2 regions of the Streptomyces lydicamycinicus genome follow, and region 2 is predicted to be linked to the other one. Evidence: riboswitches for the same ligand, from Rfam matches in the RefSeq annotation. Region 2 holds a riboswitch; the other holds the start of a gene.
The links. A riboswitch is a leader RNA that binds a small molecule or an ion and turns the genes downstream of it on or off. The one in region 2 is predicted to bind S-adenosylmethionine.

Region 1 (5,274 bases), on a different contig from region 2:
GGTACGGGCCTTCCTCACGCAGCAGTCGGTCGGCGCCTCAGCCGGCCACCCGGACCATGTCCGCCTGCGGCCCCTTCTGGCCCTGCGAGATCTCGAACTCGACCCGCTGACCCTCCTCAAGGGTGCGGTAGCCGTCCATCTGGATCGCGCTGTAGTGGACGAAAACATCCGCACCACCGTCGACCGCGATGAAGCCGTACCCCTTCTCCGCGTTGAACCACTTGACGGTGCCCTGAGCCATGCCTAACTCCCCTATTACTGGCCCTTGCGCAGGACCGCACTCCGCGGACCCGGGTCAGACCTCACCCCGCGAAAGGCCCGTGGGGTGTGCGCCGGAACGCGTCGACCGCCGCTGAATGTATCTGCACAGATGCCCAGAGCAACAGGTCAATCGGACGAGAATTCCCGCGCCGAAGAATCGGCAATATGCGGCGAAATCCCAGTTCTCCAGGGCAAGTCGGGCCGGGCATAGGGCACCTAGGCGACAAATACCGCCCACACTTTGGCCACAACTGATCGCGAACACATATGCGTTCGGCACGCGCACGGTGATATCCGGAGGGGGATCACCCCAATGGTATCTCCTTTCACAACATGGAATTGCCCCGTCCGCTTTCTGGCGGACGGGGCAATTCCGGTCATGCAGGAGAAGAGTTGGCGCAAATCAGCAGCCGCCGGCCACCGCCGGAATGATCGAGATGCCCGCGCCGTCCGGGGTGGGCGTCTCCAGGCCCTGCTCGAAGCGCACATCGTCGTCGTTGACGTACACGTTCACGAAGCGGCGCAGCTTGCCGGCGTCGTCCAGCACACGGGCCGCGATGCCCTGGTGGTTCTGCTCCAGGTCGGCGATCACCTCGGAGAGGGTCGCGCCCTCGGCGGGGACCTCGGCCTGGCCACCGGTGTACGTGCGGAGGATGGTGGGGATGCGGACCTTGACGCTCATGGTTCTGCCTTCCAGGGGTACGGAGTACGAGTTCGTGGGCCGGTCGCGGCCTCGTCCGCCGTATGCCGGACGGGCCGGCGGACTCAGCGGGCCAGGCCGGCCGCGCGGAACGCGTCCAGGTTCGGACGGATCGTGGCCGTGGGCCCGGAGGTCGGGGCGACCGCGTCGAGTGTCTTGAGGCCGTCACCCGTGTTCAGGACGACGGTGGTCAGGGACGGGTCGAGCACGCCGTCCTCGATCAGCTTCTTGGTCACGCCGACGGTCACACCGCCCGCGGTCTCCGCGAAGATGCCTTCCGTCCTGGCCAGCAGCTTGATCGCGTCCACGACCTGCTCGTCGTTGACATCGTCCACGGCACCGCCCGTACGGCGCGCGATGTCGAGCACGTACGGCCCGTCGGCCGGGTTGCCGATGGCGAGAGACTTGGCGATGGTGTTCGGCTTTTGGGGCCGTACGACGTCGTGGCCCGCCTTGAAGGCCGCCGACACCGGCGAGCAGCCCTCCGCCTGGGCGCCGAAGATCTTGTACGGCTTGTCCTCGACCAGGCCGAGGGCGATCAGCTCCTTGAGCCCCTTGTCGATCTTGGTGAGCTGCGAGCCGGACGCGATCGGGATGACGATCTGGTCCGGGAGCCGCCAGCCGAGCTGCTCGCAGATCTCGTACGCGAGCGTCTTGGAGCCCTCGCCGTAGTACGGCCGCAGATTGACGTTGACGAAGCCCCAGCCCTCGCCCAGCGGGTCGCCGATGAGCTCGGAGCAGAAGCGGTTGACGTCGTCGTAGTTGCCCTCGATGCCGACCAGGTCACCGCCGTAGACCGCGGCCATGACGACCTTGCCGGCCTCCAGGTCGTGCGGGATGAACACGCAGGACTGGAATCCGGCGCGGCGCGCCGCGGCGCCGACCGCACCGGCGAGGTTGCCGGTGGAGGAGCAGGAGAGGGTGGTGAAGCCGAAGGCGCGGGCGGCCTCGACGGCGATCGCCACGACGCGGTCCTTGAAGGAGTGCGTCGGGTTGCCGGAGTCGTCCTTGACGTACAGACCGCCGGTGACGCCCAGCTCACGGGCGAGGTTGTCGGCCTTGACGAGCTTGGTGAAGCCCGGGTTGAGATTGGGCTTGTCGGCCACGTCGGTGGGGACGGGCAGCAGCGGGGCGTAGCGCCAGATGTTGTTCGGGCCGGCCTCGATCTGCTTCCGCAGGCCCTCGGGGTCGCCGCTCGGCAGGTCGTATGCGACTTCGAGCGGCCCGAAACATTCCTGGCACGCGAAGATCGGGCCGAGCGGGAAGCGCTGTCCGCACTCGCGGCAGGACAGAGCTGCGGCGGGGCCCAGAGCGACGGTGGGGGTGTTTTCGGTGACTTGCACAGCCATGGAGGCGAGGCCCTTTCTCCTCATCTTCCTCGCGGCGAATCTCGCCACGAGACGGATTTGGCACCTTCCCTAGCCGGGAGCCTCACGCGCGCGGGACGTCAGCGTCCTGGCGGCAAGACCGGCTGGAGGGTTGCCGGGGCTTCAACGGGCCGTATCCCTCTGCCCCTCTGGATGAGCGGTATGGCGCTGGGCTGAACCCAGGCGTTTGTGGCGCGGGGACCCCGACATGCGACGGTCATCCGCGTTGTTCAAGACTGTAACCGAAGGCACTGACAGTTGAGATAGTCGTCCGAACCGCGAGATGGATCACACAGGCCGCTGATCGGGCGGCGACCGAGGAGTCGTAAACGTGCTGGAAGAGGTCGAGAGCTGGCTGACCAGCCACTCCTGGTCCGCCGCTGACCGTCCGCTGGGGCAGCTGCTGGAGGCGAAGCGCCAGACGGGCCGTACGGTCAGTGTCGTCCTGCCCGCGCTCGACGAGGAGGCCACGGTCGGGGCGATCGTGGCGGTGATCCGTGCCGAGCTGATGACCGAGACCGTTCCCCTGGTCGACGAGCTGGTGGTGCTGGACTCCGGCTCCACCGACCGCACCGCCGAGGTCGCGGCGGCGGCCGGCGCCCGGGTCGTCTCCCGCGACAGCGTCCTCCCCCGCCTGCCCGCGCTGCCCGGCAAGGGCGAGGTGCTCTGGCGCTCCCTCCTGGCCACCACCGGCGACATCATCTGCTTCATCGACGCCGACCTGCGCGAATTCTCCGCCGCCTTCGTTTCCGGGATCGTCGGCCCGCTGCTGACGGACCCGGACATCCAGTTCGTGAAGGCGATGTACGACCGTCCGCTGGAGACCGGCGACGAGGGTGCCGGGGCCGGCCAGGGCGGCCGGGTCACCGAGCTGGTCGCCCGCCCGCTCCTCAACCTCCACTGGCCGCAGCTGGCCGGCTTCGTCCAGCCCCTGGGCGGCGAGTACGCGGCCCGCCGCGCCCTCCTGGAACGGCTGCCGTTCCCGGTCGGCTACGGCGTGGAGCTCGGCCTGCTCGTCGACTCCCTGCACACCGTCGGCCTCGACGCGCTCGCCCAGGTCGACGTCGGCGTGCGCAAACACCGCCACCAGGACGGCCAGGCCCTCGGCCGGATGGCCGCCGCGATCTACCGCACCGCCCAACTACGCCTGACCCGCGGCCACTTGGTCCGCCCCCGCCTCACCCAGTTCGACCGCGGCGACGAGGGCTTCGTCCCCCGCACCACGGACGTGGACACCGAGGAACGCCCCCCGATGGCCGAAATCCCGGAGTACGCGGAGCGGCGGGCGGCGTGAGCGCACCGAGCGCCGGGCGCGCCGCCCGCGCCGCCCCTTGACCGCTTCCGTACGTTTGCGCGGATCTGTGGCGGGTTACTTTCGCGACATGGTCTCCGAGCGCAGTGCGGTGCAAGCAGGTGCTGAGGTTCTTGTCGCGTCCAATCGCGGGCCGGTGTCCTATGGCCTGGCGGAGGACGGGGCGCTGATTGCCAAGCGAGGTGGTGGCGGGCTGGTGTCGGGGCTTTCCGCTATTGGGCCCGAGACCGACGCGGTGTGGGTGTGTGCCGCGCTCGGCGACGGGGACCGGGAGGCCGTGCGGCGGACGGGTGGTGTGCTGGAGCCGGGTGATACGGGTGGACAGCGTGTCCGGATGCTGGACATTCCGGCCGAGGTGTATGCCGCCGCCTACAACGGCGTCGCGAATTCGGTGCTGTGGTTCGTCCACCACATGCTCTACCAGACACCGCTGGAACCGGTCTTCGACGCGGAGTTCCGGGCGCAGTGGGCGGCGTACGAGACGTACAACGCGGCCTTCGCCGACGCGCTGGCCGAGGGGGCGGCGCCCGGCGCGGCCGTCCTCGTGCAGGACTACCACCTGGCGCTGGTGCCCGGCATGCTCCGCGAGCGCCGCCCCGACCTGCGCATCGCGCACTTCTCCCACACCCCGTGGGCCCCCGCCGAGTACTTCGCGATGCTGCCCGACGACATCCAGCGGGAGCTGGCGCTGGGCATTCTCGGTGCCGACCGGGCGAACTTCCTCACCCGGAGGTGGGCCGAGAACTTCGTGGCCTGCGCCGAGGCCGGGCTCGGCGGGCAGTGCGAGCGCGTATGGCCGGAGGACGGGGCGCCCGGCGTCGTCGCGCTCGTCCCGGAGCGCAAGGCACGCACGACCTGGATCGGGGTGCACGGCCTCGGCGCCGACGCCGATTTCCTGCGCGAGCGCGCGCACCGCCCCGACGTCGAGGAGCGGATGGCGGCGCTGCGCACCGAGATCGGCGGGCCGGGACGCCGGACCATCGTCCGGGTGGACCGCACCGAACTCTCCAAGAACATCGTGCGGGGCCTGCTCGCCTACCGGCAGCTCCTCGCCGACCGCCCCGAGTGGCGCGAGCGGGTGGTGCACCTCGCCTTCGCCTACCCCTCGCGCCAGGACCTCGCCGTCTACCGCGACTACACCGCGGAGGTCCAGCGGGTGGCCGAGGCCATCAACGCCGAATACGGAACGGCGGGTTGGCAGCCGGTCCTGCTGCACGTCAAGGACGATTTCGCCCGCTCGCTGGCCGCCTACCGGCTCGCGGACGTGGCCCTCGTCAACCCGATCAGGGACGGTATGAACCTGGTCGCCAAGGAGATCCCGGTGGTGTCGGACGCCGGCTGCGCGCTGGTGCTGTCGCGGGAGGCGGGCGCCCACGAGGAACTCGGTGAGCATGCCCTGACCGTCAACCCGTACGACGTCGTCGGCACCGCCGAGGCGCTGCACGAGGCGCTGTCGATGGACGACGGCGAGCGCGCGGCACGCACCGAGCGGCTGGCCGCGGCGGCCACCGCGCTGCCGCCCGCCCGCTGGTTCCTGGACCAGCTGCGGGAGCTGCACGGGGAGGAGACTCAGGAGGGTTCGCGGCCCGTCTGAGACGCCTCCCGGCTACGCCCCGTGGGCCCCGTTCTCGTCC
Region 2 (5,274 bases):
GCCAGCACGACCTTGAGGCGGCCTTTGCGATTGGGCTGGAGGCCTAGCCCGTCTCTTCCCACGCTTTTGTCTGTCCCGCCGTGGTGGTTTCTCGCCGTGGCGCCTGCGGCGGGCGGGGTGGTTTGTGGGTGCGGTGACGGGCCGGAGGGGCCTGGTGTGTGGACTGCTTCGCTTTACGTCCACACACCAGGCCCCTCCGGCCCGTCACCTCCCGTGGGGGAGTGAGTACAGGTGAGTGGGGGCTGGCCGCCGTCAGCCCTTTCACTGCGACCAGTGCGGCGCACCGGACCACTCAGAACAGCCCCCACCAACCGTTTTCCCACCCATCCCACGGGAGGGGACGGGCCGGAGGGGCAGGGGTGTGGGACGTAAAGCGAAGCAGTCCCACACCCCTGCCCCGGAGGCCCGTCACCGCACCCGACAGCCCCGCGCAGCGGCACCGCCCGCCGCAGGCGCAACGGCGAGAAACCACCACGGCGGGAAAGCCGAAAACGCGGGAGACAGGCCAAGCGCAGCGGACCGGCCCGCCGCAGGCGCAACGGCGAGGGCACCGCGCAGCGGGCAACAAACGGCGAGGTCCCCCACGGCGGGACAGCCGAAAACGTGGGAAGGCTAGGCGCTACGCGCCGGCACACAACGCCCGGCCTCCGTGCGGTAGTTCCAGCGGGCCCCGTTCGTCACCAGTTCGGTGACCGCGCGGAGGAAGCGGTCGACGTGCTCGTCCGGCGTGCCGACGCCCAGGCTGACGCGGATGGCGTTGAGGGACTTCTCGCCGGGGGCCGCGTCGGGGGCGCCGCACTCGCCGGGGTCCTGGGGGGCGCTGCCCAGGAGGGTGCGGACGAGGGGGTGGGCGCAGAAGAGGCCGTCGCGGACGCCGATGCCGTACTCCGCGGAGAGGGCGGCCGCGAAGTGCGAGCTGTTCCAGCCTTCGACGACGAAGGAGAGGACGCCCACGCGTGCGGCGTCGTCGCCGAAGAGGGAGAGCACGGTGACCTCGGGTACCTCGGCCAGGCCCGTGCGGAGGCGGGCGATCAGCTCCTGTTCGCGGGCGACCAGGCCCTCGAAGCCGGCCTCGGTGAGCGCCCGGCAGGCCGAGGCGATGGCGTAGGCGCCGATGACGTTGGGCGAACCGGCCTCGTGCCGGGCCGCGGTGGTGTGCCACTCGACGTCCACCCCGCCGTCGGGGCGGCGGGAGACCTTGCGGCTGGCGCCGCCGCCGGCCAGGTACGGGGCGGCGTCCCGCAGCCAGTCCGCGCGGCCGGCCAGCACCCCGGCGCCGAACGGCGCATAGAGCTTGTGTCCGGAGAAGGCGACCCAGTCCACGTCCAGCTCACCGAGGTCCACCGGGTGGTGCGGCACGAGCTGCGCCGCGTCCAGCACGATCCGGGCGCCGTGGGCGTGCGCGGCGGCCGCCAGCTCCCGCACCGGCCACAGCTCACCGGTCACATTCGACGCACCGGTCACGCAGACCAGCGCCGGGCCGTAGGGCTCGCGCGCGGCCAGCGCCTTCTCCAGGGTGTCCACGGCCTGCTGCGGGGTCCGGGGCGCGTTGAGGTAGGTCACCGTGACGTCGGGGCGCTGCTCCCACGGCAGCAGCGAGGCGTGGTGCTCGGTCTCGAAGACGAACACCCGGGTGTTCTCGGGGAGTACGGCCGCGAGCAGGTTCAGCGAGTCGGTGGTGGAGCGGGTGAAGACGGCCTGGTCCTCGGTGCGGCAGCCGAGGAACTCCTCGATCGTGCGGCGGCTGTTCTCGAAGAGGTCGGTGGACAGCTGCGAGAGGTATCCGGCGCCGCGGTGCACGCTGCCGTAGTACGGGGCGTAGGCCGCCACGTCGTCCCAGACCCGCTGGAGCGCGGGGGCGCTGGCGGCGTAGTCCAGCGCGGCGTAGTCGACCTCGCCGCCGGTCACGAGCGGGACGAGGACATCCCGGCCGAGAACCGGCAGCGGGGCACAAACGGAACGGTCGGCGGCAACGGCGGAACCAGACATGGCGAACTCCCGTAAGAGGTAAGCGAATTCGCTGCGGGCGGGGGCGCGAAGGCGCGCCGGGGCACCGCGGCGGGAAAAGAAAAAGGGATGCGGAAAAGGGGCCGTCGGGCCCTATCGCATTCGCTGATTCACGGAAGTTCTCCCTCGGGGACCAGGATCCCTGGCGAGGGATCCGCGCTTGCCGCAGACCTCGCTGCCTACGGCCTGGTCATCACCCGGGGCACCCCGCCACGGAAGGAGGGTTGCCGGACAGCGGGCCGGGGCCTGCATCGCTGTCACTCGTGACCTGGGCAGAATCATGCCACACGGGCAAAGAGGCGCAAGGCCCGGTCCGTATGACGGACTGAGCCCTGCGTCACACCCTGCGTCACCGTGCGCTCATGTGTTGCTGGCCGCCACCCAGCGCTCCAGCACCCGCTTGGCCGCCCCGGAGTCGATCGAGGCGGCGGCCCGCTCGATCCCGGCCCGGATCTGCTCGGCCAGCGGAGCGTCCGCCGGCTCCAGCGCGACCAGCGCCGCCGCGGAGTTCAGCAGTACCGCGTCGCGCACCGGGCCGGTCTCCCCGTCCAGCAGCCGGCGGGCCACATCCGCGTTGTACGAGGCGTCCGCCCCGCGCAGCGCCTCCACCGGCACCAGGGGGATGCCCACGTCCCGGGGGTCGAAGGACTCCTCGCGCACCGTGCCGTCCCGGACGATCCACACCCGGGAGGTCGCGGTCGTGGTCAGCTCGTCCAGGCCGTCGTCGCCGCGGAACACCAGCGCCGACGAGCCGCGCTCGGCGAGCACCCCGGCCAGGATCGGTGCCATCCGGGCGTCCGCGACACCGGTCGCCTGGGCGCGGACCTTCGCGGGGTTGGTCAGCGGGCCGAGCACATTGAAGGTCGTACGGATGCCGAGCTGGGCCCGCGCGTTGGCGACATGCCGCAGTGAGGGGTGGAACTTCACCGCGAAGCAGAAGGTGATGCCCGCTTCCCGGGCGACCTCGGTGACCCGCTGCGGGGTGAGGTCGAGATTGACCCCGAGCTTCTCCAGGACGTCGGAGGCGCCGCTGGCCGAGGAGGCGGCGCGGTTGCCGTGCTTGACGACCTTGGCGCCGGTGCCGGCGACCACGATCGAGGACATCGTGGAGATGTTGACGGTCTTGGCGCCGTCGCCGCCGGTGCCGACGATGTCGACACTGGGCCCGGGGACCTCGATCAGCCGGGCGTGCTCGTACATGGTGCGGACGAGTCCGGAGATCTCCGCGACGGTCTCGCCCTTGGCGCGCAGGGCCACCGCGAACCCGGCGATCTGGGCGTCGCCGGCCTCGCCCCGCATGATCTTGTCCATCGCCCAGGCGGTGTCGTCCGCGCTGAGGTCACGGCCGGCGAGCAGGGCGTTGAGGAGCTCCGGCCAGGTCTGGGCCGCCACGCTGTCGCCGCCAACCGGGGTCACAACGTTCATGGTCCACTCTCCTGGATTGTCTCCTGCTTATGCCGTCACCCTATCGAGCCGCCGGGCACGCCGGAGGGCCCCGTCCGATCATCGGACGGGGCCCTCTGGGTGGCGTACTACCTACGGTGCGCTAGGAAGCGCTGCGGTGATCAGTGGTGGCCGTGGCCGCTGGTGATCTCCTTGTACTCCTCGACCGTGGCCTTCGGGATGACGTTGTCCTCGCCGTAGTAGGCCTTGGAGAGCTTGGCGCGCAGCTTCTGCGAACGCGACAGCTTGCGCTCCACACCGTTCTCGTCGACCTCCGGGCCCAGCTCGAGCGGCGCGGGCTGCTCGTGCTGCGTGAGCAGGTGCAGCTGCTCCTGGTCGAGCGGCTCGTGGACCTCGATGAACTCACCGTGCGGCAGGCGCTTGATGATGCCGGACTCGCGACCGTGCAGCACCTTCTCCTTGTCGCGCCGCTGGAGCCCCAGGCAGATCCGCTTGGTGGCGATGAAGGCCAGCACCGGTCCGACGAAGAACGCGATCCGCACGAACCAGGTGATCGAGTTGATCGACAGGTGGAAGTGCGTCGCCCACAGGTCGTTACCGCCACCGATCAGCATCACGAAGTACGCGACGAGCCAGGCGACACCGAAGCCGGTACGGGTCGGGACGTTGCGCGGGCGGTCCAGGATGTGGTGCTCGCGCTTGTCGCCCTTGACCCAGGACTCGATGAACGGGTAGACGGCGATCGCGACCAGGACCAGCGGGAAGATCAGGATCGGGATCAGCACACCGAAGTTGAGGGTGTGGCCCCAGAAGTTCCACTCCCAGCCCGGCATGACACGCACCAGACCCTCGGCGAAGCCCATGTACCAGTCGGGCTGGGCGCCGGTGGACACCTGGTCCGGCCGGTAGGGACCGATCGCCCACACCGGGTTGATGCTGGCGATCGCGGCGATCACCGAGATCACACCGAAGACCAGGAAGAAGAAGCCTCCGGCCTTGGCCATGTAGACCGGCAGCAGCGGCATGCCCACGACGTTGTTGTTGGTCTTGCCGGCACCCGGGAACTGGGTGTGCTTGTGGTAGAAGACCAGGATCAGGTGCGCCACCAGCAGGCCGAGCATGATGCCCGGCAGCAGCAGGACGTGCACCGTGAAGAACCGCGGGATGATGTCGTGCCCCGGGAACTCCCCGCCGAAGATGAAGAACTGCAGGTACGAACCGACCAGCGGCATCGCCAGGATGACGCCCTCGATGAACCGCACACCGGTGCCGGAGAGCAGGTCGTCGGGGAGCGAGTAACCGGTGAAGCCGGTGAACATGCCCAGCACCAGCAGCAGGAAGCCGAACAGCCAGTTGACCTCGCGCGGCTTGCGGAAGGCGCCGGTGAAGAACACCCGCATCATGTGGACCATCATCGCGGCCAGGAAGACCAGCGCGGCCCAGTGGTGGATCTGGCGGATCAGCAGACCACCGCGCACGTCGAAGCTGATGTCCAGCGTCGACTCGAAGGCCTGCGTCATCCGGATCCCCTGCATGGGCACGTAGGAACCGTGATAGGTCACCTCGGCCATGCTCGGGTGGAAGAACAGCGTCAGATAGACACCGGTCAGGATGATGATGATGAAGCTGTAGAGCGCGACCTCACCCAGCATGAAGGACCAGTGGTCCGGGAAGATCTTGCGCATGTTGGACTTGGCCAGGCTGTAGATGCCCAGCCGGCCGTCCGCCCAGTCGGCGATCCGCTCGCCCCGCGGCGCCTGGCCGCGGCGCGGGTTGGTCGCGCCTTGTTCGTTACTCATCCGCGCTCCCAGAAGCTCGGGCCGACGGGCTCCTCGAAGCCGCTTGCGGCCTCCAGGAAGCCGT

Region 1: linked by a shared signal. The riboswitch ahead of thrC (threonine synthase) and the one ahead of TU31_RS33975 (aminotransferase class V-fold PLP-dependent enzyme) in region 2 are both predicted to bind S-adenosylmethionine.

The regions. Positions count from the first base shown of each region.
Region 1 is NZ_BBNO01000001.1:100,635-105,908, reverse strand. Features, by position in the region: gene TU31_RS00480 (cold-shock protein) at 38-241, opposite strand; gene TU31_RS00475 (MoaD/ThiS family protein) at 665-943, opposite strand; gene thrC (threonine synthase) at 1,027-2,310, opposite strand; SAM riboswitch class I at 2,328-2,488, opposite strand; gene TU31_RS00465 (glucosyl-3-phosphoglycerate synthase) at 2,660-3,622, shown strand; gene TU31_RS00460 (alpha,alpha-trehalose-phosphate synthase (UDP-forming)) at 3,711-5,234, shown strand; gene otsB (trehalose-phosphatase) at 5,247-5,274, opposite strand, start outside.
Region 2 is NZ_BBNO01000012.1:41,400-46,673, reverse strand. Features, by position in the region: gene TU31_RS33980 (Lrp/AsnC family transcriptional regulator) at 1-47, shown strand, start outside; gene TU31_RS33975 (aminotransferase class V-fold PLP-dependent enzyme) at 613-1,989, opposite strand; SAM riboswitch class IV at 2,159-2,276, opposite strand; gene trpD (anthranilate phosphoribosyltransferase) at 2,368-3,432, opposite strand; gene qcrB (cytochrome bc1 complex cytochrome b subunit) at 3,573-5,210, opposite strand; gene qcrA (cytochrome bc1 complex Rieske iron-sulfur subunit) at 5,207-5,274, opposite strand, start outside.